2 regions of the Arthrobacter sp. NPDC057013 genome follow, and region 2 is predicted to be linked to the other one. Evidence: predicted binding sites of a transcription regulator. Region 2 holds the regulator's gene; the other holds the start of a gene.
The links. The regulator HspR, encoded in region 2, represses chaperone genes until heat shock. The targets are predictions, from matches to a motif close to AAGTTGAGTCNNNNNGACTCAACTT.

Region 1 (14,859 bases), on a different contig from region 2:
TCCGCATACGGTCGCGTTCGGGCTTGGCATTGAGGCGGTGTCGGAGATCGTGGACTGAGTCCCGAATTGACGTCCCGGAAAAGTCCGTTTACTTCTACTCTGGAGGTTCTGCTTGGAGCGCATTCTGCAGTTGACTGACCGTCTCCTGGCGGAAGGCCTCGAAGTCGCCTTCCAGGGCAAGCTCGGCGAGTTTTTCGTGCTCAACAGCGATGTCATGAAGGTCGCTGTAGGTACGGTGGTCAACCGCCAGGTACAGGCGCAGCTTGTTCTCCCACCCGTTCCACATGCTTCGCAGCGCGGCGTTTCCCGAAAATTCGTAGAAGAGCCTGTGGAAGCGAAGATGAGCGTCAATGCTGCCTGGGATGTCATTGGTGTCGGTGGCCCGGTACAGTTCCTCGACGGTTTGCTTTAGTCGAAGCTGCTCGGGACCCCGCAATGAGGGAGCCGAGAGCTCGGCAGCATAGGGCTCGACGAGGACTCGGATCGCTGCGATGTCCGCTACGTCGCGGGCACTGACTTCCACAACGAATGATCCTCGGAAGGGGACCTTTATGACCAGCCCTTCCTCCTCAAGTTTGGTGAGCGCCTCACGTAGTGGGGACCGGCTGATGCCGAGGTCCGCAGCGATGTGTGTCTCGCGCAGCTGTTCCCCTGGAGGCACAGTTCCGTCAAGTATGGCGGTACGGAGCACGCGGTAGACACCGTCCGGCGTGGTTGTCCGCTGTTCCTGCCACTCGAACTTACGGTCCATCTGCCGCCTCCCTCGTCGATTGTCGATTATACCGCCGCCTCCAGAGCCAACGTCTTCAGGACCGCCGTTGGCAGTATGTGCAATGATCTCGTTCGTCGCGGGGCTCTGCACCGGGAAAGGTAGCTGCATTGGTTGCCTCTTGCCATACGCCGTCAATGAACAGTTGGGTGTGAAGAGTGGTGGGCTCAATGAAGTGGTCATGTCACCCTTTCAGTAGTTGAGGGCAGAGAATTGGACGGAGGCCTAGCGCGTCTTGAATCGCTCGGGGCGCACGAAGTCCAGGCCGTCGAATGACTGCTTGCCGAGCGCTTCGCACGCAGCGATGTGGCCGTAGCCACTGGCATTCTTGAATCCGCCTCCGGAGAAGCCTGTGGCGCAGTAGATCCTGCTTGACTCGCTGAGCCAGCCCAGCAGCGGGTTCCGGTCCTCGGTGTAGAGGTCCGGAAAGGCGTCGGAGCGGACAATCGTCGGAATGAGGCCGGGGAAGAATTCGGTGACGGTATCGAAAGTCTCGGCGGTTTCGGCTGTCGAGAGTTCCCGGGGGAAACCATTGGGGTCGGTTGTGACCGTGCCCCTGCCGTCCAAGGTGGCTTTTACGGTGACTCCGTCAACGGCGGGCGCTCCGTCAACGGCGGGCGCTCCGTACATGGCGCGGTCCTCGTACATCCGGCTGAAAGTCGGAAACTTTTCCGGGGTGAACTGGGCTGCGTCTCGGGCAACGAACCAGGACAGGAAAACTCTGCGTGTTTCCGTATGCGCTTTCAGGTAGTCGGGCATGAGCTGCTGGGACCAACCCCCCGAGGCGATGAGAACGTGCTCGAAGGTCCAGGAGGTGTCGCCGGAGGTGACGACAACGCCGTCATTGGTTTCCCTGATGCTGCTGGCGGGAGTGTTGTTGAGGACCGTTGCTCCGTTGGCCCGTGCGGCGGCGATGGCTGCCGTTACCGCCCGGTCGGTCCGAAGAACACCGGCATTTGGGTCGAATACTGCGGAGTCGTCGGCCCTGAGGTTGTGTTGGGGGTAGCGTTCGGCCATTTCCTCCCCAGTCAGGATCTGGTGGGCGGCCCGGTTGATCCGGGTGGGTTCCAGGACGCTGCGGAGGTAGGGCCCATCGGTGGTGCCGATGGAAAGTCCACCACAACGAGTGAGGATTTCCAGTCCGGTTTCTGCTTCGAGCTCTGCCCAGAGGTTCCGTGAGCGCTCCAGGATGGGGTAGTACCCGGGGCTTCCGCGGTAAATCATGCGGAACAGCCGGGTGTCCCCGCCTACGGCGCTGCGTGCGTGTGCGGGAGTGTGTGACTCGAAGCCGACCACGGAATCGGAAAGCCGCGAGGCTTGCCAGAGTGCCATGCTTCCGATGCTGCCGAGGCCGATGACGGCAAGTTTTCCGTCCATTGCTTAGAGCACCCTGAAGTCTTCATTCATGAACAGCAGGGAATCCGCTGTTTGGCGGGCGAAGCCCATGATTCTGTCACTGATGGTTTGCATGATGGCAGCAACCTCTCCTTGTTGTGTTTGGCATCGGTGATGGCACCGACTCGAGGATCGAGAGTGACCTCTCGTACTCCGCCGCTGCGGCCTGGATCTTGGTCAGGTCTTCATGGTGTTCCCTCCGCGGGGGTTCTAGTGAAGGACCTGCGTGGCGCACTATTCGTGCAGTCCCGCGAGCCTGCTGCCGAATCTGGCCAGGAGCGAGGTCTTGGCGAGATCCTTGCGCTCTTCCCATTGATCAGCAAGACCGAAAAGCCGGCACATGCCGTGAACACCCAGCCAGCGGACGGGCTCCGGTTCCCATTTCCGTGCGCGGTAGCCAACCCAGGGAAGTGTGGTGCGCTGCGTCTTCCGTTCGAAAGCCAGTTCCGCGAGAGTTCGCCCGCCCACGTAGGCTGCCGTGACGCCGTGCCCTGCGTATCCGGTTGAAGATCCGATCCCGGACATTGGGTCCCAGTTCACCCCGCCGTTCCAGTCACGGGTGACGCCTAGGACTCCCGACCAGGCGTGGTCCACTTCGAACTGGATGCCGGGGAAGAAGGAGCGGAGCTTTGTAGAGATCAGGTCGATCGTTGACTGGGCAGTTGAACCGGCACCCCCGGTGCCGGAGCCGTAGCGGTATGGTACTCCCCGGCCGCCGATAGCGATGCGGCCGTCCGCTGTGCGTTGGGAGTAGATGAAAGTGTGTGCGGAGTCGTTAAGGCACTGCTGCCCGTTCCAGCCAATTTGCTGCCATGCCCCCTCGGACAGCGGTTTGGTCACGATCATCGAGGAATTGATCGGTATCAGCGTCCTGCTGCCAAGCAGTGGACCGGAGTATCCTTCGGTGCAGATGAACGTCTTGGCCGCGGTCATCCGCCCGTTGTCCAGGCTGAGTGTCTTGCCGTCGACGCTGCCTACCCGGCTGCGTTCGTAGATGCTCACACCCATGGAACTCACGGTGTCCGCGAGTCCGTAGACAAGTTTGGCCGGCTGGATCCGGGCGCAGTGCTTGTAGAAGAGTCCGCCGTGGACGGTGGAGATGTTGACCCGGCTTTGGAACTCGTCCCGGCCGAGCAGGTGGACCTCGTCTTCGGTCACCCCATACTTCAAGTCGGCGTCGCGCCTGGTGGCCAGCCGGCCCAGCCCTGCCTTGGTATGGGCAGCGACGAGCGCGCCACCTTTATGCTGATCCGCATCAATGCCCTCGGCCTGAAGAATATCCAGGACGGAGTCGACGCCGGCAATAAACTCCTGCTGGAAGGCCCGGCTCGCGTCCAGCCCGCCCCGGGATACGCGGGCAAACGTGGCGCGGTTTCCTGGAATCATGGCAGACAGCCAGCCGCCGTTCCGTCCGGATGCGCCGTAGCCTACCTGTTCTGCCTCGAAAACCGCGACCGAGAGTGAGGGCTCGAGCTTTTTGGCGAAGTAGGCGGCCCACAGGCCTGTGTAGCCGCCGCCGATGATGGCCAGGTCTACTGAGCCGTCGCCTGTGAAGTGGGGGTACGTGGGCCTGGTGTCCGCGAGTCCGGCCATCCAGAAGCCGACCTCTCCGTTTCGGGGTGTTGCCGCAAGGGCTTTCATTGTTGGCCTTCTTTGTTTGTGAAGCGTTGAAGAGTTCAGGCGGCGGTGTATCCGCCGTCGACGGGGAGGACGGCTCCGGTGATGTAGGAGGATTCCGGTGATGCCATGAAAAGGATGGCGTCGGCGATCTCTTCGGGGGTGGCGAGGCGTTGGAGCGGGATCTGGCCCTCCCGCTCGCGGCGGTAGGCCTCGGGATCGGGCCTCCGCTGGAACGATGCTTTGATGACCGGGGTGACGGTCAAGCCGGGTGCGACGACGTTGACGCGAATGTGGCGCGGGGCCCATTCGATCGCAGCGCCCTTGGCAAGCATGATGAGGCCGCCTTTAGCCGCGGAGTACAGGACTTCGTCGGGTTTGCCGACCATGCCGAGCCGTGAACTGACGAGGACGAACGAGCCGCCTGCGGCGGGCATCAGCGGCGCGAAGTGCTTCATCATCAGGAACGCACTGAGCAGGTTGCTGTGGATTACGTTCTTTGCATCCTCATGGGCCATCTCCGTGAGCGGGCCACTGACTTGCAGTCCGTGGTTGAGGACGACGACATCGACGGTGCCGAAGGATTCAGCGGCCTGCTGGGCCAGGCACTGGACGAACGCCTCGTCGTTAAGGTCTCCAGGGACGTACAGGTCCTCGGGCTGGGCGCTATCGGGTTGCTCCCTGCGGCCGGTGAGGAGCAGCCGCGCACCTTCGCGGCGGAAGTGGGAACTCACTGCCTCCCCGATTCCGCTGCTGGCGCCGGTCACCACTGCCGTGGTCTTATCAAGTCTCATGTCAGACACTCCATCGTGTGAGGTGGGTTTGTTTTGGTTGGGGGCTTGGGGACGGGATTCCCGTCCGGGACGGTCAGTTGAGGAATCCGCGGGCGTCGATACGCCACCGCTGCAGTGAGGTGCCTGTGCTGTCGGTGACGATGTAATCCTCGAAATTGACCACCACCGGGCAAACGTGGTTCGGGACGATAGGAAGCACGGTGCCGATGCGGGGGCGGAACCCTCCGGCTGGCAGCGGGAGGAATCCGTGGTATTCGTTGAGCCTTGACAGGACTGCGGCGGTGCCGGGAATGGCCCCGTAGCCGATCTCGGGGCTGCCTTCGCGGCTGATGGCCTTGGTTCCGATATCGAGGATGACCTGATCGGGAACCCAGTCGCTGACTACCGTGCCGGCGACGAACAATGCGATCTGATCCTCGGTGCAGGCGCCCAGCCGGGCGTTGTTCAAGTCATTGAACACGTACTCGCCCGGTCGGATCTCGGTGATCACGCTGCTGCCGGTGGAGAACTCCACCGTTGGCGTGGAGCCGGCGCTGACAACCTCCGCCGTGATGCGTTCTGCGCTCAGGCTCCGCACAGCGGTGGTGAGCGCGGCCTCCTGGTCATCCGCCGCGCGCTTGCGGGCATCCGGGCCGGAGCTGCCGTGGCCCGGGTAGGTGAAGACACCCACCGGCACCAGGCCGCGGTGCCGGGCGGCAAGCGCGAGGTCGCCCGCAGCCTCCGCCGGCGCACCGGACCGGCGGGCACCACAGTCGACCTCGATCATGACCTCCAGCCGCCCGGCATCGGCCCCCATTGCGTCGGCGAGGGCGCCGATGGCCGCCGCGTTGTCGACGCCGACCCGCAACCGGGTGGTCTCGGCCAGCCGGCGGATCCGCGCCACTTTCGTGCCAGAAGGCCAGATCGGGTAGGCGATGAAGATATCGTGGAATCCCGCCGCGGCGAAGACTTCGGCCTCACCCACGTTGCCCGCCGTGATTCCGACCGCCCCGCCCTTGACCTGGCGCCGGCCGATCTCCACGCATTTGTGCGTCTTGACGTGGGGCCTGACGTCCAGGTTGTGCCGGGCGGCGAAGGCCTGCATCCGGTCGATGTTGTCCTGCAGCACGTCGGCCAGCACGACCGGCGCGGGGGTATCAACCCGCTCGACGAGAGCTTCGAGTGCTCGTTGAATGCGGTTCACGCTGTACTCCTCATGATTCTGTGGATGAATGATCGAGGGCCGCGATACTGACATCCTCGAATGCTGAATGTTCGGGACTCCTGCGGCGGGCCCGGACAACGCCGCCGTCGTATCTGTCCCTATGCCGGCGTGCAGACCATCTGGATCTCGACAGGGGTGTTGAGTGGCAGCCCGGCGACACCTATCGCCGTGCGGGCGTGGCGTCCGTTCTCGCCAAGGACCTCGATGAGCAGTTCACTGGCCCTCTCTGCAACCTTCGACTGGAGACCGAAGTCCGGCGGGCTGGCTACGAAGACCAGCATCTGCACGACCCGGACCCGGTCCAGGTCGCCCACGGCCTGGACAGCGGCGGCAAGGCAATTCAGCGCGGCATGACGGGCAAGCTCTTTCGCTGTTTCGAGGTCCACGTCCCGGCCGACAACGCCCTGACCCAGCAGGACGCCAGCCTTGAAGGGCAGTTGGCCCGCAATATGAATGCTGTCGCCGACTCTATTGTGGTCCACATAGTACGCGTTGGCCGCGAGGACCGGCAGCTCCAGCCCGAGGGTTGCCAGCCTTTCCAGAGCAGTGCCGCCCTGGACCGTCTGAGGTAGTGGAAGGCTCATGATCCAATCGCCTTGCTGTGAATGACCATCTCAGTCCTTCGCTCAGGAGGCGTCGGGACGGGGCAGGCCGAAGAGGGCCGGGAGGTCCGCGATGTCGGTGATCCGCTCGTAGCCGAGCCAGTGCTCGTCGTGCTCGAAGCCGCGGTCGACGTAGACCTTCTTTTCGATGCCCATGATGGCTGCCGGGCGGTGGTCGTACATCGGGCTGGCCGAGACGTGCACGAGCTCGTCCGGGGTCACGCCGAGCTTCTCGAACATGTACTCGAACGCGGCGAGCCGCGGCTTGTAGCAGCCCATCTGCTCGGCGGTGATGATGACCTCGAACGGGGCCTTAAGGTTCGCCGCAAGCTGCTCGGCAACCGCGGTGTCGCTGTTGGTGATGATGACCAGCGGAACGGCCTCCGCCAGGCGGTTCAGCGCCGCCGTGACTCCGGGGTAGGGGCCGAACGTGGGGATCCGGTCGTAGACCTCCTGCGCCTCGTCGGCGCGGAACTCGATGCCGACCTTGCGGGACGCGCGCTCCATGGAGTCGGCGACGACTTGGTCGAAGGGCTTGTAGGCGCCCATGCACTCGTCGATCCGGTACGCCTTGCAGACCCGCAGGTACTCGTCGGCGATCTCGGCTCGCAAGCGCTCGCCCAGGACGTCACGCATCGTGTCGTTGATCGCAAATTTGATGAGCGTTCCGTTCATGTCGAATGTAACGAACTTCGGCTTGTTTTCAAATGCCATGATTCCTCCTGTATCTCGAAAGCTTGCGCTTTCGTCGATTGTCGACGACATACGATACTCGTCGTCGATTGTCGACGATACGCTCACGTCTGTCGATTGTCAACGATTGCGTGCGGAGTTACGGCCGCGTATGCCTGTCTAATCGCGGGGGCCCAGGTGCTTGAGCGCGTGGGCGGTGCCGTCGCCGGTGCCGGTGTCCTTTGGCGCTCGTCACGCTGCTCTGGACGAGGTGGACACATCCCGCGCCACAGCGCGTCCTGGACACACGGCTTGGCGATACGGCGCACGGGCGACAACTTTGGCCGGGCACACAGGGAGCGCGTGTGTACCCGGCCGTGTACGGATCCGCCCGGTGGCGGATCCGGAGGTGGCTTACGCCGCCAGCGGCATCGCCTCATGGCGGGCCTCGACGACGAGTGAGTGCCCGTCGACCGAGACGGCCACATGGCCGCCGGACTGAAGGTCCGACGCCACGAACAGATCCGCGATCCGGTCGTCCAGCTCGCGCTGGATCACGCGGCGCATCGGCCGGGCTCCGTATTCGGGCTCGTAGCCGCGATCGGCGATCCAGTCGACAGCCATTTCGCTGACCTCAAGAGTGATGCCCTGGCGCTGCAGGCGGGCTTCCGTCTGGTTCAGCATCAGCCGAACGATCCGGCGCAACTGCGCCTGGTCCAGCTTGCGGAACAGGACGATCTCGTCGATCCGGTTGAGGAACTCCGGCCGCATCGTCTCGCGCAGCCGGCCCAACACCCGGTCCCGCAGCGCCTTCTCTGAGCCGAAGCCGTTGCCCTCGTCCGCCTTGGATACAAAGCCCATCGCGCCGCCCTTGCTGGCCAGGAACTCCGAGCCGAGGTTGGAGGTCATGATGATCACGGTGTTGCGGAAGTCCACCATGCGGCCCTGTCCGTCGGTAAGCCGCCCGTCGTCGAGCACCTGGAGCAGCAGGTTGAACACATCCGGGTGGGCCTTCTCCACTTCGTCGAGCAACACTACGGAGCATGGGTTACGACGGACGCGTTCGGTCAACTGCCCGGCTTCACCGTAGCCGACATAGCCCGGAGGAGCTCCGACCAGCCGGCTTACGGTATGCCGTTCGCCGAACTCGCTCATGTCGAAGCGCACCATTGCATTCTCATCCCCGAACAACGACCCGGCCAGGGCCTTGGCGAGTTCGGTCTTGCCCACACCCGTCGGGCCGAGGAACAGGAAGCTGCCGACAGGCCTGTCCGCGTCCCCCATGCCGGTGCGGCTGCGCCGGACCGCCTTCGCGATCAGCGTCACGGCGTCGTCCTGCCCGACGATCCGCTGATGCAGTTCCTCCTCGAGCCTGCCCAGGCGTTCCCGGTCGTCTTCCGTGAGCCGGCTGGCCGGGATTCCAGTGGACCGGGAGATGATCCCTGCGATCTCCGCTTCACCGACGACCGCCTCGGCAACGTCGGACGCTTCAGGTGCATTGGAAATCGTAGCGGAAAGCTTTCCATTCACTGCTTCGATCTCATCCCGCAGCCGCGAGGCCTCTTCATAGCGTTCCGCGGCGACGGCATCGTCCTTGGACTTTTCCAAGGTTGCGAGCTGCTCGCGGAGGACAGCCACGTCGGTCTGTGAGCCGAGTTTGAGGCTCAGCCGTGCACCCGCCTGGTCGATGAGGTCGATGGCTTTGTCGGGCAGGAAACGGTCCCTCACATAGCGTGCGGAGAGTTCGACGGCGGCGCGGATCGCCTCGTCGGTGTAGCGGACGCCGTGGTGTTCCTCGTACCGTCCGCGGAGGCCGTCGAGGATCTGTACGGCGTCCTCGATGCTCGGCTCGCCGACCTGTACGGGCTGGAAGCGGCGTTCGAGTGCCGCGTCCTTCTCCACCGTGCGGTATTCGCTCAGGGTGGTGGCGCCGACGAGATGAAGTTCACCACGGGCCAGCCGCGGCTTCAGGATGTTCCCTGCGTCCATGCCGCCTTCCCCCGCGCCGCCGGCTCCGACGACCGTGTGAAGTTCGTCAATGAACAGGATGATTTCCCCGGCGTGTGAACCGACCTCGTCCATCGCCTTGGTCAGGCGCTCCTCGAAGTCCCCGCGGTACCGCGTTCCGGCCAACATAGCCGGCAAATCCAGGGCAATGACGCGCTTGCCGCGGAGCTGTTCGGGCACGGCGCCTGCGATGATCGCCTGGGCCAGCCCTTCGATGATTGCGGTCTTGCCCACGCCGGCTTCCCCGACCAGCACAGGGTTGTTCTTGGTGCGCCTGGCTAGGATCTCGATGGCCTGCTCGATCTCGGCGCCCCGGCCGATCACCGGGTCCAGGCTGCCTTCGCGAGCATGTGCCGTGAGGTCGCGGCCGTAGGTGTCCAGGGTTGGGGTGTCAGACCCGGCGGGAGCTGCCTCCGACAGTCCGGGCTCCGCGCCGGTCGGCGTCGTCCCGCGCCGAGCGGATTGCTCGCGCGGACCGGACTGCAGGGACTCCGGCGTCACCCCGGCCGCGGCGAGCACCTGCCCGGCCGGGGCCTCCTGGTTGACGACGAGTGCGAAGAACACGTGTTCGGGATCGATGTAGGTTGAGCCGAAAGCCCGGGCAACCTGGTAGGCGTCGAGTAGGGCTCGCTGGGCTGACGGCGTCAGGGCCGGCGTCGTTTCCGCCCTGGCGGTTGCCTGCTCTGGTAGACGCTCCTCGGCCGCCGTGGCGATGGCAGCAGGTGCCGCGCCTGCGTGGCGGATGTAGTCAGCGGCCGGTTCCCTCTCGACCATGACACGCAGGATGTGCAGCGCGTCCACATGGATGTGACCATGCTGCGCCGCGAACTGTGCGGCACGCGCGAGCACATCATGGGTCCGCCGGCTCAGCAGCCGGGTGATGTCCATCGGGTGCCCGGGGCCGGCCGCGCGCTGGCCCTTCAGGTAACGGGCAAGGAATTCGTCGAACGAGCCGTGGCCGGACTCGGCCGGTCCAAAAAATGCAGCCATGAAGCCTCCGTCAGAGAGTTGAGTGTACTTGACTCAACGTTGGGAAAACGGATTTATTCCCGGGTGCAGCAGTGCGCGGGGTGCGGGCCCGGGGAAATCGGGGGCCCCGGTGCCTGGACGCTGCTCACGCTCTGGGCGCAACCGCGAGCGATATCAGTTCTGTCATCGTCCCGGGGAACGGCAGCCCTCCTGACGGGCACGCTCGGCGGGTTGTTCGGATTAGAGCATGCCAACACGGCCAACTCCACCTATCCTGCGCCAGGAGCTAGCTCCGCCCCGCACCATGTGGCGTGGACTGGAACAACTGACGGAACACAGGCCGGGCTGGGCCGCTGCAATGCCAGCACCCATCCGCACGCACTGTGGCGTGTGGGAGCCATCACGGTGCTGACCTTCCTCATCGAACCTCACAGTGGTGCACAATTATGGCCACAACGGCCGCGGTCAAGGGGCGGTAGTTGACGGAATCCACGTTAAGTTGACGGAATCCACGTTAAGAAGGACCCGCCGTCGTGCCTGTATCAGCAATTACCTGCCGCCTGATCGGTCCCGCTGACAACACCCTCTCAGCCCGCAACGGGACCCGGGCTGCGAATGATGTAACGGTGCAAGGCGGGACAGCGGGGGAGGGAACAGGCAAAAGCCGTCCTAGGCTGTCAAGCCGGCCCAGGATACGTGCCCTGGCATTCAATAGGCCGTCAGCGGGCTCCCAGTTGCGCTCGGCGGCGGTGCCCGGCGTCGGAAACTGCTACGCCTACGAGTGGAAGAACGGCCCCCAAAGCGGCAACGAAGGCAGGAAGGAGAACGCTCACATTTGCCAGCACCACCAAGGCTCCGATGCCGGCCAGGTCAGATGGCTGGCGTTGGCCCAGTACCTGTCGAATAAAAAAGCCCCGGCCGGCAAGGAAGAGAGCCGGCCCACCAAAAAGAAGCAGAACGGTAGCCAAATCGGGGCGGGCGCCCGGGTCGCTGATCACGAGCTGATCGCCAACCGCCACCAGGATAAGTCCTGCCAGTAACACGACCAAGGTGTTGCCCGCCAAAATGCCGGGCCGGAACTGATCATCGACAGAAGCAAGCTTTTCCAGAATGTCCTGTTCGAGGCCATGGAAGTAGCACCACCAGATCGCGACGCTTCCGGCCAAACTGACGGTCCCGGTCAGAAATATCAAGGGGTCCTCCAGATTGCCTGCAATCGCCAGGCCAGTTGAAAGGATCGTCTCGCCGAGCGCGATCAGGTAGAACAACCCGAACCGCTCAAAGATCCTCTCTCCCGGGAGCGGGACCCGTCTCCCTTCGGTTTTCCGGCCGGGCAACCGGTGCGCCAGCATATGGCCGCCCAGATCGATCGCGGCAGCGACGCCCCAGAACATCAAACGCGGACCCGGACCGAAAAAGACGCCGACAATCCAAAACGGCGCGCTCATACACCCCCAGATCAGCGTGCGCACGAAATGGTCGTGGGTGGTCCGGACAAGTCCGACAGTAAGCATCCACGCACCCCGGCCCAGCTGTGCGAGGAGATAGCTCGCAGCAAAGAGCCAGCCGAAGGCGCCAAAAGCTGAGCCGATAGAGGCGTTCATGAACAGTGTGACAAGCATGACGATCAGCAGCATCCACTGCACCTCAGGGTGCGAAGTGTTCAGCAATGTGGCAGCCCAGGTCGTGTACACCCACACCTTGTAGACCGCAAGAAGAAGCACAAATGTCTCACCGGCCCCCACCCACGAGGGATACTCCAGCAAATGATGGGATAGCTGCGACAGCGCGAAGACAAAGACCAGATCGAAGAATAGCTCAAGGCTTGTAACCCGGTCTCGGGAGGTCGGGGAACGCATCAGCGACCTGGCACGGAACATCAGTAACCTCCACTGGGCTAGGGGCAGACGGATGCCCCCTCCTATGGTCGAAAGACTGACGACGGTCAGCAGAGAAGTCAAGGGGAACTTGGCAGAGAGGTGGAACGGTGCGTGCACGGTCCGGTGGCGTCATGGAGCCGGTACACGCTGCCGCGGCCTCTTGACAGGTTCAACGGCCGCGGATTGACTTCGGCCTTGACGTGGCGGTCCGCCAGCAGCCGGTCCTCCTTCGCGCGGAACGTGCGGTTATCGCAGACCCGCGTCTGCATCAGTAGCGCACCCTTGAGCGGCCGATCCGCTGACTCAAGGACTTGGCCGCTGGAATACCGGGCCCAAGCCCTCGCACCTTCGGCTTAATTAGCCAGTCCAACTTCCGGGGGACCAGTTCAGCGTGACGTGGCCCCTCTTCCTGACCCGACAGACGAATGTCTCCCGGCCCCCCGTACCGTTGACGGCCGATGCTAGCGCACCAGGTTCAGCGCCGCGTTGACGATGGATGCTTGGTCGATGCCGTGGATCCGATATGCGTCGTGCAGATCAGAGGACTGCCCGAAATCCTTTACTCCCAGGGAGACTGTGCGGTCGCCTCGGGCTCCGGCCAGGAAGGACAAAGTGTGAGGGTGTCCGTCCTGGACCGTGACGAGGGGCGCGGGTGCGTGTCGTGGAAAGAGGCCGTCGATGATGTCGAATCCAATCGCCTTGGTTCCTTGGTTTACTGAGTTTCGGCGCTGGAGGGATTCAAAGACCAGGTCAGGGCTGGTGAGGCAGACGACGCCGGCCATGATGCCAAGTGCCTTCAGCCGTGTGGCCGAGGCGATGACCTCGGGCATGATCGCTCCGACGCCGACCAGAGTGACCCTGTCCTCCACCGGGTCGTGGTCGCTCAGCCGGTAACCGCCGGCCACCGCCTGCCTGCGACGCCGCTCCAGCAGCAGCGCGTCCGTCGGCATGGCGGACTGAGCCTGATCCAGCGGACGGGTGGTGAGCCGGAAGTAGGCTGAGCGTCCTCCGGGAATGCCGATCCGGCTCATGGCTTCGAGCATGCACCATTCCAGATCCTGGGCGAAGGCTGGCTCCCAGGCTGTGCACTCTGGTTGTTCCAATCCGATGGACGGAGTGGTGAGGGACTGGTGCGCGCCGCCCTCCGGGGCCAGGGTCACCCCTGACGGCGTCCCGATCAGGATGGACTGGCCTCCGGCGTACATGCCAAAGGACCACGGTTCGAGGGCGCGGGCCACGAACGGGTCGTAGATGGTGGCGAGAGGAATCAGCGGCTGGCCCCAGCGGCTCCAGGTCGTTCCGAGTTCGGAGACGAGGCCCACGAGGTTGGTTTCGGCGATGCCGAGTTCGATGTGTTGGCCGTGGGAGTTTTCAATCCAGCGGAGGACCCGTTCCGGGTCGTCCGCGAACCAGTCCTGGCGTTCACCGACGGACCAGACTCCGGTTTTGTTGATCCAGCCGCCGAGGTTGGTGGAGGAGGCAACGTCGGGGCTGCAGGTGACGACACGGTGGGCCACCTCAGGCGCTGCCCTTTTCAGGTCGGACAGGAACCGTCCCAGTGCGGCTTGGGTGGAAATTCTGTCGCCGTAGCCCCATGGCAGGGAAGCGGGGATCTGGAGGGACGGTGCCAGTGCGGGTTGCCTGCGCTTGAGGCGGAGGGATGCCTGGGCGCAGGCCCGTTCTTCGACGGTGCCCTGCAGGAATTTGCGCCATGGATCGTCAAGAGCCATCCCGGAGATCCCCGCCAGTGTTTCCATCTGATCTTTGGACAGCAGCGCTGAGTGGTTGTTCGGATGTCCTTCGGTGGCAAGGCCGCGGCCCTTAATCGTGTAGGCAAAGATGACGGTGGGACGGGTGGGGTCGACCTGGTTGTAAGTGTCGAGCAGCAGTCCGATGTCGTGTCCGCCGAGATCACGTACCGCCACAGCCTGTTCCCTGGCGGTGAGCGAACTGAGCAGGGTTTCCATGGCCGGGGTTGAACCGCTGGCGCGCAGACGGTCGAAGATCTCCGAGTCGGGGGAGCGGAGCAGCCGCTGGTATTCCTCGTTGGGCATGGTCTCCAGCCGGCGGCGTAGATCCACACCGCCGGAACGGGTGAAGAGTTCCTGCACACGGGTTCCCCACTTCCGGGTTAGGACCTGCCAGCCGGCGGCTTCAAACATGCCCCGCAGGCGCATGATCTGGGAATCGGGTACCACCCGGTCCAATGACTGCCGGTTCAGATCGACGATCCAAAGCAATTCGCCGAGTTGCGCCACCGCGGGGTCGGCGACAGCTTCCCAGATGGCGCCTTCGTCCAGTTCGGCGTCACCCAGAAGTCCGATAAAGCGCCCGGACTTGCGGGATTCAGCGTACCTGTCGCTGACGAAGCGGTGTGACATGGCCGCCCAGATGGTGGCCGTGGCCCCGATACCCACACTCCCGGTGGAGAAGTCCACCGTGTCAGGATCCTTTGACCGGCTGGGGTAGCTCTGCAGGCCGCCCTTCTGCCGAAGTGTGCTGAGTTTGCTTTCGTCCAGGTCGCCCAGGAGGTAATTGATGGCGTGCAGGACAGGGGAGGCGTGGGGCTTGACTGATACGCGGTCCGCCGCGGTCAGCTCGGAGAACCAGAGGGAGGTCATGATTTCCACCATGGAGGCGCTGGAGGCCTGATGGCCGCCGACCTTGATGCCGCTGGTGTTGGCCCGTCCGCGGTTGGCGGCATCCACGATGGCGGCGGCGGTCCAGCGCACCCGCTGGGCGATAGTCTCCAGGACTGCTGTTCCGAACGCTGCGTCCTCAGGGCACGCGGTGCCCGGGCGCGCTGCTGTGGTCTGAAAGTCTTCCACCCTCATGATGGTCTCCTGTAACAAGTACGCGTTCGGCGCCGAACGTATGATTTCATGTCGATTCTCTCTACCTGTTGATGCGCGAGCTCTCCGGCTGTTCGTCAGGGCACCAGGATGGCCCG
Region 2 (14,859 bases):
CAGCCGGTCCGGGCCGGGCTGGTCCTCGGTGAGGACCTCGCGGAGCATTGGCGGCACCGCAAGGCTCCCGAGATCCTTGCCCACGCAGTCGTGCGGCAGGTTCAGCAGGCTCCGCGCGCTGTCGTTGGCCACCGTAATCCGCTGTTGGGGGTCCAGCGCCACCACGCCTTCCTTGAGCCCGTGCAGCATCGCCTCCCGGTTCTCCACGAGGCCGGTGATCTCGTCAGGCTCCATGCCCAACGTCTGGCGTTTGACGCGGCGGGCCAGCAGGAGCGAACCGGCCACGCCCAGGACGCTCGCCACACCCAGATAGGTCAACAGGTTGGGGACCGCATCGCCCAGCCGCTCCAGCACGGACGGAAAGTTCCTGCCCACCACGGCCACGCCCACCATCTTCCCGGCGTCGTCCAGCACCGGGACGTGGGCCACAACGGCTTCGCCGGTTCCGGTGCCGACCACCCCGGTCCACGCCCGCCCGGACATTACCGCGCTGTCACCGAGTTCCAGCTGGCGGCTCTCCTGGGACGGATCCGACGACGTCACCACCGTCCGGTCGGCCCGGGCCAGCGCCACCTGGGAGGACCCCGAAATCGTGCGCACCGCTTCGGATACGGAGGGGAGCACGGAGTTGCCCTGGGGCTGGGCATCCGGCAGCAGGCTCCGCACTGCCGGGTTCGCCGCCAGCGTCTCCGCGGCTGATAGGGCCCGGCGGCCCTCGACGCGTTCAAACGCTGCCGCGGACTGGGCCAGCGAGATCGCCACCACGGCCACCAGCACGGCCAGTACGATCAGGAGCTGCAGCCGAAGATACTGCCCCGCAAGGGACATTCCTCGCCGTCGAGTCATGTGCTGCTGTTCTTCCTGTGGGTCCGTGGGTGGGGTGAACTATACCTGACACGGTACCGGGCCCGGCGCTCGGTTTGCCGCCCCGTTGGAGCGCGGAAACGTGAACGAAATGAACTTAACTTTCTCTGCTTACACAAGAGTGAGCCCCGTCACGCGTGGCCCTAGCATCGGAACACCCCGATCAAACGGACCAAAACGAGAAGAGGAACAACATGCGCGGAATGAGCGCACTGCGCGTGGCCGCAGTAGCCGCAGGCATCGCCCTGATGGCGTCCGGCTGCGGAGCTACCGGTAAGACTGCCGCCGGCCCCTCCACGAGCGGAGCCAGCGTCGCACCCCTCACCGGGCTGCGGATCATGGTGCCGAACACCGCCGGCGGCGGCTACGACACCACCGCCCGGGCGGCGGCGAAGGTTCTCGACGACGAGAAGCTTGCCCCGAACACCGAAGTCTTCAACCTGGCCGGCGCCGGCGGCACGGTGGGCCTGGCGCGCGTCGTGAACGAAAAGGGCAACGGCGACCTGGCCATGCTCATGGGCCTGGGCGTCGTCGGCGCCAGCTACACCAACAAGTCCGAGTCGAAGCTGACCGACACCACCCCGCTGGCCCGCCTCATCGAAGAGCCCGGCGCCATCATGGTGTCCAAGGATTCCCCGTACAAGACCATCGACGATCTGGTGGCCGCCTGGAAGAAGGACCCGTCCAAGGTCAGCGTCGGCGGCGGCTCCTCGCCGGGCGGCCCGGACCACCTCCTGCCCATGCAGCTCGCAGGCGCGGTTGGCATCGACGCCACCAAGGTCAACTTCGTTTCCTACGACGGCGGCGGCGACCTGCTCCCGGCAATCATCGGCAACAAGCTGGGCTTCGCGGCTTCCGGCGCCGGTGAATACCTGCAGCAGATCAAGTCCGGAGATGTCCGCGTCCTCGCCACGAGCGGCGAGAAGCGGTTGGAAGGCGTGGACGCCCCCACCCTCAAGGAATCAGGCATCGACCTGGTCTTCAGCAACTGGCGCGGCATCGTGGCCCCTCCCGGCATCAGCGACGCCGACCGCGACGCCCTGATCGCCACGCTGTCAAAGATGCACGAGTCGGCCGCCTGGAAGGAAGCCTTGAAGACGCACAGCTGGACCGACGCCTTCATCACGGGCGACGAGTTCAAGTCCTTCCTTACCGACCAGGACAAGCGCGTTGCCGACGTCCTGACGAAGCTCGGCCTGGCGTGACCTCTCTGTCCACCCGCCTTAAAGGCCGCTCCGAGCTGGGCGTTGCAGCCCTGCTCGGGGCGGTCGGCGCCCTGGTCCTCCTGGACGCAGCGCGCCTGGTTGTGCCCTACTCCCAGTCAGACCCGGTGGGCCCCAAGACACTGCCCATCATCGTGGGAGCTCTCCTGCTGGTCTGCGCAGTGATGCTGGCAGTGAATGTCTTGCGCGGCGGACGCGGTGAGGCCGAGGCCGGCGAGGACGTCGACCTGACCCACCCCGCCGATTGGAAGACCGTCCTCCCACTGGCCGGCGCGTTCATCGCCAACATCCTGCTCATCGACTGGGCCGGGTGGGTCATCTCCGGAACGGTGCTCTTCTGGGGCAGCGTCTGGGCCCTCGGAAGCCGCCACTACGTCCGCGACGGACTGATTTCCCTGGCGCTGTCCCTGCTGACCTTCTACGGCTTCTACCTCGGCCTTGGCATCGCACTTCCCGCCGGGCTCCTTGAAGGGATTCTCTAGATGGACATCTGGTCCTCACTCATGGACGGGTTCGCGACGGCGCTGACCCCCATGAACCTCCTGTACGCCTTCATCGGCGTCCTGCTGGGCACCGCCGTCGGTGTGCTGCCCGGCATCGGCCCGGCCATGACCGTGGCCCTGCTACTTCCCGTGACAACCGTCCTGGAACCCACCAGCGCATTCATCATGTTCGCGGGCATCTACTACGGCGGCATGTACGGCGGTTCGACGACGTCGATCCTGCTCAACACTCCCGGCGAATCGTCCTCGGTGATCACGGCCATTGAAGGCAACAAGATGGCCAAGGCGGGCAAAGCCGCCCAGGCCCTCGCGACGGCGGCCATCGGCTCGTTCGTGGCCGGCACCATCGGCACCACCCTCTTGGTGGTCTTCGCGCCGATCGTCGTCCAGTTCGCCGTCAGCCTCGGTTCACCGAGCTACTTCGCCATCATGATGCTCGCACTGCTGGCAGTCACCGCGGTCCTGGGCGCCTCACGGCTGCGCGGCTTTGCTTCCCTCGGCCTCGGCCTGGCCATCGGCCTGGTGGGCATCGACTCCGTGACAGGCCAGCGTCGCCTGACCTTCGGCCAGCCCCTGCTGGCTGACGGCCTCGACGTCGTCGTTGTCGCGGTGGCGATTTTCGCCGTCGGTGAAGCCCTCTGGGTCGCGGCGCACCTGCGCCGCACACCGCTGCAGATCATCCCGGTCGGCCGGCCCTGGATGGGCAAGCAGGACTGGAAGCGGTCCTGGAAGCCGTGGCTGCGCGGCACCGCCTTCGGATTCCCTTTCGGCGCGCTGCCTGCCGGCGGCGCCGAGATCCCCACGTTCCTCTCCTACGTCACGGAGAAGCGGCTCTCCAAGCACCCTGAGGAGTTCGGCAAGGGCGCCATCGAAGGCGTTGCCGGGCCCGAGGCTGCCAACAACGCCGCCGCCGCCGGCACGCTGACCCCGATGCTGGCCCTGGGCCTGCCGACGAACGCGACGGCCGCCGTGATGCTGGCCGCGTTCGTGCAGTTCGGCATCCAGCCCGGTCCGCTGCTGTTCCAGAACGAAGGTCCCCTGGTGTGGGCGCTGATCGCCAGCCTCTTCATCGGCAACACGCTGCTCCTGCTGGTCAACCTGCCGTTGGCACCACTGTGGGCCAAGCTGCTCCGCCTGCCGCGCCCCTACCTGTACGCCGGCATCCTGTTCTTCGCCACGCTGGGCGCCTACGCAGTGAATCTGCAGGCCTTCGACCTGGCGATCCTGCTGGTCCTTGGCGCGCTCGGCTTCATGATGCGCCGCTACGGCCTGCCCGTCCTGCCGCTGATCCTCGGCCTCATCCTCGGGCCGCGCGCCGAAGGCCAGCTTCGGAAGACCCTGCAGCTGAGCGCGGGCGACGTGTCCGGCCTCTGGAGCGAGCCGATCGCCGTCGTCGTCTACATCATCATTGCTGTTGTCCTGGCCTGGCCGCTCCTGGCCAAGCTCTGGCGCCGTCTGCGGCCGCAGCCCGCCTCGGCTGAGGGACACGCGGCTGAGGGACACGCGGCTGAGGGACACGCGGTTGAGGAACGCTCGGTCGCGGAAGCCGAAGCCGGATCCTATCTTTCGCCCGCTGTTGAGGCACCTGCTGCTGTGCGATCTGCTGCCGAGCGACCTGCTGATGCCGGCCGCCGCCGGGCGGACGCCAACCGGGCCACCCACGCCAACCACGGACAGGAGAACGAGTGAGCATTATCGTCGGCTACGTCCCCACGGCCGAGGGGACCGCGGCTCTGGACCGGGCCATCACCGAGGCGCACAAGAACCAAATGCGGCTGGTCATCATCAACTCGTCGCGGGGAGACGCCATCGTGGACAAGCGGTACGCCCAGGCCGCGGACATCAACGAGGTGACCGAACGTCTGGAGCGGGAAGGGATTGAGCATCTGGTGCTGCAGCCGGTCCGCGGCAACGACGCGGCCAACGAGGTGCTTGATGCCGCGGAGAAATACCGGGCTGAACTTATCGTGATCGGCCTCCGAAAGCGGACCCCGGTAGGGAAGCTGATCATGGGCAGCACGGCCCAGCAGATTTTGCTGGAGGCATCCTGCCCGGTGCTGGCCGTGAAAGCCAGCTAGGCCCACCCCGGCAGGCAATACTCGGCTAGCCTCAGGAGGTAGGGGCCCGCTCCGGCGGGTTCCTACCTCCTTGGTTTAAGCGCAGGTTTCATTGAGCGCAGGTCTTATTTCACGGCAGAAGGACAGCATGCAGCAGCTCGCGATTCTCGACGATTACCAAGGCGTGGCCCACAACTTCGCCGACTGGAGCTCCCTCGAACAGCGTGGCGTCGCCGTCACCGTGTTCAACCGGCACCTCGCCGCGGAAGCGGAGATTGTGGAAGCGCTGCAGGATGCCAGCATCATCATTGCCATGCGCGAGAGGACGCCGTTTCCCGGAAGCGTCCTCGAAAAGCTGCCGGGGCTAAAGCTGCTGGTCACCACCGGCGCCGCCAATGCCTCGATCGATGTGGCAGCGGCATCACGGCTGGGGATCACCGTCTGCGGAACGGGCGGCTCGCCCACGGCCGCGCCCGAACTGACGTGGGCGCTGCTGCTGGCATTTGCCCGCAACCTGACGCAGGAGGAGACCGCGCTTCGCGACGGACGGTGGCAGACCGGCGTCGGCTTCGAGCTGTCCGGCAAGACCCTCGGGATTGTGGGGCTCGGGAAGATTGGTAAGCGGATGGCAGGCTACGGCCGGGCCTTCGGTATGGAGGTGCTGGCCTGGAGCCAGAACCTGACCGAGGAGGCGGCAGCGGCGAGCGGTGCCCGGAAGGTGGACAAAGAAGAACTGTTCCGCGAGTCCGACGTCGTGTCCCTGCATTTGCGGCTGTCGCCGCGTTCGGCGGGAATAGTCGGGGAACGAGAACTGCGGCTGCTGGGCCCGGACGGCGTGCTGGTGAACACCGCCCGAGGTCCCCTGGTGGACCAGCAGGCGCTGGTCGCGGCGCTGCATGAGGGCGGGATCCGCGGGGCGGCCCTGGACGTGTTCGATCAGGAACCGCTGCCAGCCGGCCATCCGCTCCTCGACGCCCCGAGGACCCTGCTGGCTCCGCATCTGGGATACGTGACCGATGCCAGTTACCGCGCGTTCTTCGGCGGCGCGCTGGAGGACGTCACGGCCTGGCTGGACGGCGCGCCGATCCGGGTGCTCACGCCATAGGCCACTGCCGCCGCCATGGACATGAGCCGCTATTCCGCGGCGGGCACCCGCGGAATAGAGTCGGCGGAATAGAGGCAGACACTAAGCGGCCGTGGGCCAAGACCAGTTAGGCCAGGGATCCAAAGGCAGTGGTGGATCCAGGTCGTCGGGTCTGTCCGGCGGCCCCACCCAGTCCTCCGGCTCCGGCCCGTCCTCCGGCTCCGGCCAATCCTCCGACTCCCGTCTCTCCTGGCCAGGTGCTGGTCCGGGCCAGTCTTGGCCGTGCGGCAGTTCATGCCATTCCTGCCCAGGCGGCAGATCCTGCCAATCCAGACCTGATGGCGGTTCCCGCCGGTCTTGGCTGGGCGGTGGTTCTGGCCAGGTGGGTGGTTCCCAGTCCTGGTACTCGGCCTTGTAGGTCCGTCCCATGGGTGAGATCCAGCCCGGTGGGGTGTCGCGGGTGGCGCCGGCTGGTTGCCAGGCCGTGTTGTGTTTGAGTTTGTGGTGTTTGGGGCAGGGTTGGCCGAGGTTGGCGACGCCGGTGCCGCCGCCGTCGGCCCAGGCGAGGATGTGGTCGGCGTCGTTGTCCAGGGAGTGGTTGTTGCAGCTGGGGAATGTGCACTTGGCGTCGCGGAGCCGCAACCACTGGCGCATCGGTTTGGTCAGCCGGTAGCTGGTGCGGCCGATCTCCAGCGGTGCCCCGTCGCGCGGGTCAACAAGCACCCGGTGGAAAGAGGTGGCGCCCTCGGCGACGAGCCGGCGGGCCATCGACGGCGGGATCGGCCCGTACCCATCCAGTGTGGCCGGTTCCTCGGACAGGCCAAGCAGGGAGAACACCGGCACCGTGACCAGGACCTGCGCCCCAGGTGACGGCACATCACCGGCCCAACCAGGAGCGCCCGGAATAGCGTCTGCGGCACCGGCCCGCGCAGAGCCTGCGGCACCGGCCCGCTCGCATCCTGCGGGCGGGATTTCGGTGGGCGGGGGATCTGTGGGAAGCGGCTTACCGTGCAGCGCAGCGTCCGGGGGCCGATCATCCACGGGCAGGGGCCTTGCCGGCAGGGAACCTGTCGACAGGAGATCTGCGGGAACGAATTCTGTGGGCGGGTCATCGTTCGCGCCGCCCACTGCCGGTGCCGGGCCGAGCAACCAGCCGGCGAACGCATCGACGCGGAGCTGGGTCAGGGTCCGGGTTTCGGCCGGGCCTTGCAGGGCGCGGGCGGCGGCGGTGGCGCGGTTCCAGATCCCGGCTGCCTGGTCGGCCGGCAGATAGGCCGACAGCCACGCCATGCCGTCCCGGTCCGGGGCATACTCCAGCCGCCGGTCCTCCACACACCGGTGGTGGCGTTTTTCGATGCTGACCGGGTGATGCCGTTCCCGCCAATACCGGGCCTTCGCCCGGAACCTTGCCGGCGTCAGCTCCCCCGCCGGGCAACCCCGGGCCGGGTTTGGTGCGTCCGGGTCCAGGAAATGCGCCTCAAACGCCGCCGCAGCAGCCGGCCCCAGCCCCTCGGTCTCGTCACACATGATCCGCCCGTGCTGCCAGGAGAGGGTTCCCGACCCGAGCGCGGCAAGAGTCAGCGGCAGATCCCTGGTGAGTTTGGCGGATTCGTCCAGCAAGCGTGCCGCCGCCCCCTCGCTCACGCTCAGCGCGCACGCGACCTCAGCGGTCACCGACATCTCCAACGCGTCCCGCTCCGACACGGACGCCCCAGGGGCCGCCAACGCCGCCGCGGCAGCAGCGAAACCAGCCGCGGCCTGGACCTTCAACGCAGCCACCCGGGCCTCCAGCCTGGCCGTCCCGGCCAGCACATCCAGCCACGCATCCGCCTCATCCCGCAACGGATCACCAGCGGTCAAACCCCCAGAACCGGTCACCGCCACAGAACCGGCCTCGGCGCCGGCAGCCTCACGGACAAAACGAGCCAGCACAGCAACAGAGGACTCCACGCCCTCCACCGTCTGCACCGCTGCCGTCGCATCCATACCCACAGCATGACAGGGGGCTACGACAATTTAAGGATGGAAAGTACACCCCAAGGGGACCACATCGAAAAGTTTTTTTAGACCGCGTGAGAACGAAAACCAGGTGACCGCTCAGGGCGCTCCCAGCACTCAGAACGCCCTGAGCTGCGACTTACTTGGGGTCAGTTTCCGGAGCCGTCGAGCGTGACGGTGCCGGCATCGCCGTCGACCTTAACTTGCTGCCCACTGGACACCCGCTGGGTGGCCACGCCCGTTCCCAGGACGGCAGGGATGCCGTACTCCCGTGCGACGATCGAACTGTGGCTCAGCGGCCCGCCAACGTCCGTGACGACGGCGGAGGCCATCGCAAACAGCGGCGTCCAGGCGGGGGTGGTCATGCGCGCCACCAGCACCTCGCCGGGCCGCATGCTGGCGAAGTCGTCGGGGCCGTGCAGCAGCCGGGCCGGCGCGCTCACCTGCCCCGAGCTCGCGCCGACGCCGGTGATGACATCTCCGGCCTGCTGCACCGACCGCGCGGGCATCATGCTGCCGAACGCCCGTTCCATCCACCGGCTTTCCGGCAGCAGCTGCGGGGCCGCGGCTTTTCGCTGGCCCCGCCACAGCATCTTGCGCTGCTCAACGGCTTCCGCCCGCACGGGCCGGTCCGTACCGGTGATGGCCGCGCCGGGCGTGGCAAGCCCGAAGTCGATGGCGTTGCGGAGTTCATCGAGGCGGAGCCAGAAGATGTCGGACGGAGCCGCGACGACGCCCGAGGCCGTCAGCCGCTCCCCCAGTTCCAGCAGCATCCGCCGCATCAGCGGCCAGGCCAGTCCGACGTCGGCCAGCGCGTCCTCACGGACAGGCGCCGTTTTCTGTGCCCAGCGCAGCAGCCTGCGGAAGACGGCCCGACGGCGCGGCCCCAGCCTGGCGCTGATCAGCCGGGCCTGCTCCTCCCGCCGGTCGGCAGACCGCTGCTGACGCTCGTGCGGATCCTTGCCTTGCCCACGCACGAAGTACCTCAGGGTCTCAAGCAGTGCGGACGGGTCATCGGCCGGCACAGGGTTGACGAAATCAAGGTTGTAGACGGCATGCCCGTACCGGTCGAGGTGCCGCTGGAGGCGGGAACGCCACTCGTTCCACAGTTCCGGGTCCACACCTCCGTCCACTTCTCCGCCCGCGCCGGCGGGAGGCGTGCCGCTGCGGAGAGCTTCGGCGATGGCGGGTGCAGATCCTTCCGTGACCGCAGTAGCGAGCTGCGGCCGTTCGCGGGTCCACACGGCCAGGTCGTACAGGGACTTCTCCGCGCGGATGGGTTCGCTGTCGTAGCCGAGGAGGAAGACCTCCGCCGAGGGGTCACCGGGCCGGCGGACGAGTTTGTCGTAGTAGCTCCGGAGCATGATCTCGCTGGTGGCGGCGATGGGGATGATGGACTGGACCGCGGTGTAGTACGCGGCGCCGGCGTCGAGCAACGCCGAAATGCCCTCCAGCAGTTCGGCGGCCGGGCGGTCCGCCGGCGGTCTAGCCGCCCAGAACTTCACAAGCCCGCGGTACTTCGGGTGCGAGTGGTCGCGCCAGCCCTTGATTCCCATGTGCGCCTTGCCCTGGGCGAGCGCGCGCATCGCCGTCAGCGACCTGCCCATGACCCGCCGCATTCCGGCGTTGTTGTAGTAGTAGTACGCGTAGCCGTTGACCGTGGGGAGTGAGACGTCCCCGGGCCGCACCACGCTCTTGCCGAATGCTTCGTTGAGCAGGGCGTTGAGCGACTTCACCACGGCGCCGTCGATGAGGTCGGCGAACAGGGGCGACAACGGGTCCGGCAACTGCTCAACGATGCTGGCCCGGAAATACATCCCGTTCGGATAGGGCAGCGGCCACTCGGTCGGGGCATCGGCCGTGGGTTCCGGCAGCGCGGTGATGGGGCGGGCCTGCAGGATGAAGAAGTCCCCTGCCGCCTGCGCCCATTCGATGTCCTGGGGCGACCCGAAGTGCTTCGCTACGGCTGTCCCCTGGCGGGCCAGCGCCGCCGCCGCGTCGTCGTCGAGCACGGGCTCCCGGCGTTTCTCTTCGGGCACAGCCTGCTCCCGGGTGCCCGTTCCGTCGTAGACCGTCATGACCTCCTTGTCCGCCGTCCGGCGCTGGTCCACGCGGCCAGTCGCAGCATCCACTACGAGATCGTCAGTGGTGACGGCCCCGCTGACAACGGACTCGCCCAGCCCCCAGGCAGCACTGATCACCACTTGGTCCCGCCGGCCGGTGGCGGGGTTGGCGGTGAACAGGACGCCGGCCGCCTCGGCGTCGACCATCTCCTGGACGACCACGGCGAGGCGCACGGTGGCCGCGTCCAAGCCGTTCCGTGAGCGGTATGCCATTGCGCGCGCATTCCACAGTGACGCCCAGCAGTCGACGACGGCGGCGACGACGGCATCGGGCCCGGAGACGTTGAGATAGGTGTCCTGCTGGCCGGCGAAGCTGGCAGAGGCGAGGTCTTCCGCGGTGGCTGAGGAGCGCACCGCCACGAGCGCTGCCGCATCCTCACCGACCGCCGCGGCCTGTTGTCCCAGGCGCCCGTAGGCAGCACGGAGTTCCCCGCCGATCTCCTCGGGTATCGTGCTCTCGGCGAAGAGGGCGCGGATCTGCCCGGCGGCGGCGTCATAGTCTTCGTTCGAGGCACCGGCGGGTACGGCGGCGAGCTCAAGAATGCGGCCAGCGATCCCATTGGCGTTGACGAAGTCCTGGTAGGCCGCCGTGGTGAGTACGAAGCCCGGCGGCACCGGGAAACCGGCCCGGGCCAGTTCGCCGAGATTGGCGCCCTTGCCGCCTGCCTCGTCCAGATCGCTGCGTCCCAGCTGGTCAAAGTCCTTGATGTAGGTCATGACCCTGCGTCCCTTCTGCCCGGGAGCCGGGACCGCGGCATTGCGGCTGATAACCCCGTTCGGCACTGCACCCTATTTTGGCACTGCACCCGATTCTGGCAATGGGGAACACCGCACGGGCAATGGCGTCCCGGGGTGGCTGACGGCGTCTGGCTGGACCGGGCGGCTGGATGCGGTTGGTTAGACGCGCCTGGCTAGCGGTCGCCGCGCGGCCGCCATACCACCACCGCCTGCGAACGGGGCCGGGGCCGCTGGCCGCGCTCCAGGCTCACCACGTCGCCGGCGGTGCCGGCGGCAAAGATCCGGGACTCCAACGGCTCACGGCGGCGGGCCAGTTCCGCCGTCAGTTCGTTCACCCGGTGCTGCAGGGCAGCAACCTGGTTTTCGAGCTCCAGGATGCGCTTGATCCCCTCAAGCGAAACGCCCTCGTGGGACAGCCGCTGCACCTCGCGCAGCCGGTTCACGTCCCGCTGGGAGTAGCGGCGGGACTTGCCTGGCGCCCGGCTGGGCGAAACGATGCCCAGCCGGTCGTACTGGCGGAGTGTCTGCGGGTGCATGTCGGCGAGCTCGGCGGCCACCGAGATGACGAAGATCGGCTGATCGAAATTAATTTCCACGCCGGCACCCGCCCTTAAAGCCGGGCCTTGGCTGCCAGGCCCTGGCGGACATCCGCGCCGGCGGTGGCGGCTGCAAATGCTTTCACGGCCTCCTCGGCTTCCTTGCTCAGGTTCTGCGGAACAGCGACGTCGATAGTCACCAGCAGGTCGCCGGTGGCCTTGGGCGTCTTCACGCCGCGGCCCTTGACCCGGAGGGTACGCCCCGACGGGGTGCCAGCGGGAACGCGGACCCGGACGTGTTCCCCGTCGATCGTGGGAACCTCGATGTCGGCGCCCAAAGCAGCCTCCGGGAAGCTGACGGGTACGTGGATCCGGAGGTTGTCGCCGTCGCGCGTGTAAAAATCATGGGGCTTGACGTTGACGGTGACCAGAAGGTCGCCGTTGCCCGCCGGGCCATACTGACCCTTGCCCCGGACGCGCACCTTCTGGCCGTCCTTGATGCCCGCAGGCACCCTGACGTCAATGACTTCACCGTCCGGTTCACGCAGCCCGATGGTGGTGCCGCGGATGGACCCGGCGAAGGAGATGCTGGTGCTCGCCGTTCGGTCGGCGCCCTTCTGCGGGGCTCGCTGGAACCCGGCCGGTCCGCCACCGAAGCCGCCGCCGAACAGGTCGGCGAACTCGGGCGGAACGCCGCCAGCGGTGCTGAACCCGCCGGAGTGCCGGCCGCCGCCACCCGTGAACAAGCCGCCGAAGAGGTCCTCGAAGCCGCCGTTCGCGGTGCTTCCCGCGCCGTGCGGGGCAAAGCGGGCGCCGCCGCCCATGGCGCGGATGGCGTCATACTGCTGCCGCTCATCGGGATCGGACAACACAGAATACGCTTCGGAGATGTCCTTGAACTTCTTCTCCGCAGCAGTATCCCCGGAGTTCGTATCAGGATGGTACTTCCGGGCGAGCTTCCGGTAAGCCTTCTTAATGTCAGCGTCGGAAGCGTCCTTGGCAACACCAAGGATCTTGTAAAAGTCCTTGTCCACCCAGTCCTGGCTAGCCAATGGCGTTTCCTTTCAAATCTCTGTGCCGAGATGGCAGTCCGCGGCAATGTTCTTGCGAATCACTGCCGCGGACTGCCATCTCGATGGGGTAATGCTACGCAGGAACCGCGACGATGACCTGTGCTGCCCGGAGGACTCGTTCGCCTGACTTGTAGCCGGAGCGGAGCACCTGGCTGACGGTGTCAACCTCGATGTCGTCGCCGGGCTGCTGGATGAGGGCCTCGTGGATGGTGGGGTCGAACTCCACGCCGGTCTCATCGATGCGGGTCAGGCCGTAGGTCTTCAGCGCGTTCTCCAGCTTGGTGGCGATCGCGGCGAACGGGCCGTCCGCGAGGTCACCGTGCTGGCGGGCGGCGTCGACGTCGTCCAGCACCGGGAGCAGGGAGTTCAGGACGCCGATGACGGCCATCTCCCCTGCCACGGCGCGGTCGCGTTCGACCCGCTTGCGGTAGTTGACGTACTCGGCCTGGAGGCGGAGCAGGTCGTTCTTCAGCTCCGCCGCCACGGCGGCCTCGGTACCCTGCGCCACGGACTCCTCGGCGGGGACCTCAACCTGGTTGAGGATTTCCTCAGCCTGGGCGAGGGCGTCGCCGTCGGAATCCGCTTCCGACGGCGACTGGCCGCCCTCCGGGTGCCGGGCCTCACCGGTTACCGGGTCCACCTTGCGGTGGTCCCGGATGACCGGCTCGTCGCGCTTGCTGCTCTGGTCTCGGGAAGAGTTGTGCTCTTCTTCGTTACCGTGGTGCGGCATGGTTACTTCTTCTCTTCTTCGTCGACGATCTCGGCGTCAACGATGTCCTCGTCAGCCTTGCTCTCGCCCGCGGCAGCGCCTTCGGCACCTGCGGCGCCCGTGGCGCCGTCCGGGGAACCGGCCTGGGCGTAGATGGCCTCGCCGAGCTTGGTCTGGGAAGCCTGCAGCTTCTCAAACGCGGTCTTGACGGCGGCGTCGTCGGTGCCTTCGAGCGCCTTCTTGAGGGCGTCGACGTCGGCCTGGACCTCGGTCTTGACTTCTTCCGGCAGCTTGTCGCTGTTGTCGGCGATCAGCTTGTCCACGGAGTAGGCGAGCTGCTCGGCGGTGTTGCGGGTGTCGGTGGCCTCGCGGCGTGCCTTGTCCTCTGCTGCGTGCTCCTCGGCGTCCTTGACCATGCGGTCGATGTCTTCCTTGGAGAGCGCGGTGCCGCCGGTGATGGTCATCGACTGTTCCTTGCCGGTGCCCTTGTCCTTCGCGGAGACGTGCACGATGCCGTTGGCGTCGATGTCGAAGGTGACCTCGACCTGCGGGACGCCGCGCGGGGCCGGCGCGATGCCGGTCAGTTCGAACGTGCCCAGCGGCTTGTTGTCGCGGGTGAACTCACGCTCGCCCTGGAAGACCTGGATGGCCACGGACGGCTGGTTGTCGTCAGCAGTGGTGAAGGTCTCGGACCGCTTGGTGGGGATCGCCGTGTTGCGCTCGATCAGGTGGGTCATGACGCCGCCCTTGGTTTCGATGCCCAGGGACAGCGGGGTGACGTCGATCAGCAGAACGTCCTTGCGCTCACCCTTCAGCACGCCGGCCTGCAGGGCAGCACCAACGGCCACTACCTCATCCGGGTTGACGCCCTTGTTGGGCTCCTTGCCGCCAGCCAGTTCCTTCACGAGGTCGGAGACGGCGGGCATGCGGGTGGAGCCACCGACCAGGACGATGTGGTCGATGTCGGAAAGCTTGATGCCGGCTTCCTTGATGACGTCGTGGAACGGCTTCTTGGTGCGCTCGAGCAGGTCCTTGGTCAGGTCCTGGAACTTGGCGCGGGTCAGCTGCTCGTCCAGGTGGACCGGACCGTCCGGGGTGACGGAGAGGTACTGGAGCGAGACGTTGGTGCTGGTGGAGGAGGAGAGTTCCTTCTTGGCCTGCTCGGCAGCTTCACGGAGTCGCTGCAGGGCGATCTTGTCCTTGGACAGGTCGATGCCCTTGACCTTGAGCTGGTTCAGCAGGTACTCAACGACGCGGTTGTCCCAGTCGTCGCCGCCGAGGCGGTTGTCACCGGCGGTGGCGCGGACCTGGATGGTGGAGAAGTCGTCCTCGTCCTTGCCGACTTCCAGCAGGGAGACGTCGAAGGTGCCGCCACCGAGGTCGAAGACCAGGATGAGCTCGTCTTCCTTACCCTTGTCCAGGCCGTAGGCCAGGGCAGCTGCGGTGGGCTCGTTGACGATGCGCAGGACGTTCAGGCCGGCGATCTCGCCTGCTTCCTTGGTGGCCTGGCGCTCGGCGTCGTTGAAGTAGGCCGGAACGGTGATCACAGCGTCGGTGACCTTTTCGCCGAGGTAGGACTCGGCGTCGTTCTTCAGCTTCATCAGGACGCGGGCGGAGATTTCCTGGGCCGTGTACTTCTTGCCATCGATGTCGACCTTCCAGTCCGTGCCCATGTGGCGCTTGACGGAGGCGATGGTGCGCTCGATGTTGTTGACGGCCTGGCGCTTGGCGATTTCGCCGACCAGCACTTCGCCGGACTTGGAGAACGCAACGACCGACGGCGTGGTGCGGCCACCCTCGGCGTTGGCAATAACGGTGGGCTCGCCACCTTCGAGAACAGAGACGACGGAGTTGGTGGTTCCGAGGTCGATACCTACTGCACGTGACATGTGTTGCTTCCTTCTTTCCTTGGAAACTTGGGGTCGCCCACTTTCTTGAGCGGTCTGCACTC

Region 1: a site for HspR is predicted at 10,066-10,090, ahead of ACFTSA_RS08455 (ATP-dependent Clp protease ATP-binding subunit). Genes of this name have one in related genera too.

What each region holds. Positions count from the first base shown of each region.
Region 1 is NZ_JBHUSE010000004.1:254,887-269,745, forward strand. It holds gene ACFTSA_RS08420 (GntR family transcriptional regulator) at 95-751, opposite strand; gene ACFTSA_RS08425 (FAD-dependent oxidoreductase) at 995-2,146, opposite strand; gene ACFTSA_RS08430 (NAD(P)/FAD-dependent oxidoreductase) at 2,399-3,805, opposite strand; gene ACFTSA_RS08435 (SDR family NAD(P)-dependent oxidoreductase) at 3,841-4,575, opposite strand; gene ACFTSA_RS08440 (alanine racemase) at 4,649-5,758, opposite strand; gene ACFTSA_RS08445 (RidA family protein) at 5,878-6,363, opposite strand; gene ACFTSA_RS08450 (haloacid dehalogenase type II) at 6,406-7,095, opposite strand; gene ACFTSA_RS08455 (ATP-dependent Clp protease ATP-binding subunit) at 7,468-10,050, opposite strand; gene ACFTSA_RS08460 (low temperature requirement protein A) at 10,749-11,909, opposite strand; gene ACFTSA_RS08465 (1-deoxy-D-xylulose-5-phosphate synthase N-terminal domain-containing protein) at 12,371-14,743, opposite strand; gene ACFTSA_RS08470 (NAD(P)-dependent alcohol dehydrogenase) at 14,839-14,859, opposite strand, start outside.
Region 2 is NZ_JBHUSE010000007.1:73,846-88,704, reverse strand. It holds gene ACFTSA_RS11680 (ATP-binding protein) at 1-828, opposite strand, end outside; gene ACFTSA_RS11675 (Bug family tripartite tricarboxylate transporter substrate binding protein) at 1,059-2,069, shown strand; gene ACFTSA_RS11670 (tripartite tricarboxylate transporter TctB family protein) at 2,066-2,569, shown strand; gene ACFTSA_RS11665 (tripartite tricarboxylate transporter permease) at 2,570-4,279, shown strand; gene ACFTSA_RS11660 (universal stress protein) at 4,276-4,668, shown strand; gene ACFTSA_RS11655 (D-2-hydroxyacid dehydrogenase family protein) at 4,796-5,752, shown strand; gene ACFTSA_RS11650 (DUF222 domain-containing protein) at 5,834-7,717, opposite strand; gene ACFTSA_RS11645 (PEP/pyruvate-binding domain-containing protein) at 7,879-10,569, opposite strand; gene ACFTSA_RS11640 (heat shock protein transcriptional repressor HspR) at 10,764-11,186, opposite strand; gene ACFTSA_RS11635 (DnaJ C-terminal domain-containing protein) at 11,201-12,178, opposite strand; gene ACFTSA_RS11630 (nucleotide exchange factor GrpE) at 12,273-12,929, opposite strand; gene dnaK (molecular chaperone DnaK) at 12,932-14,797, opposite strand.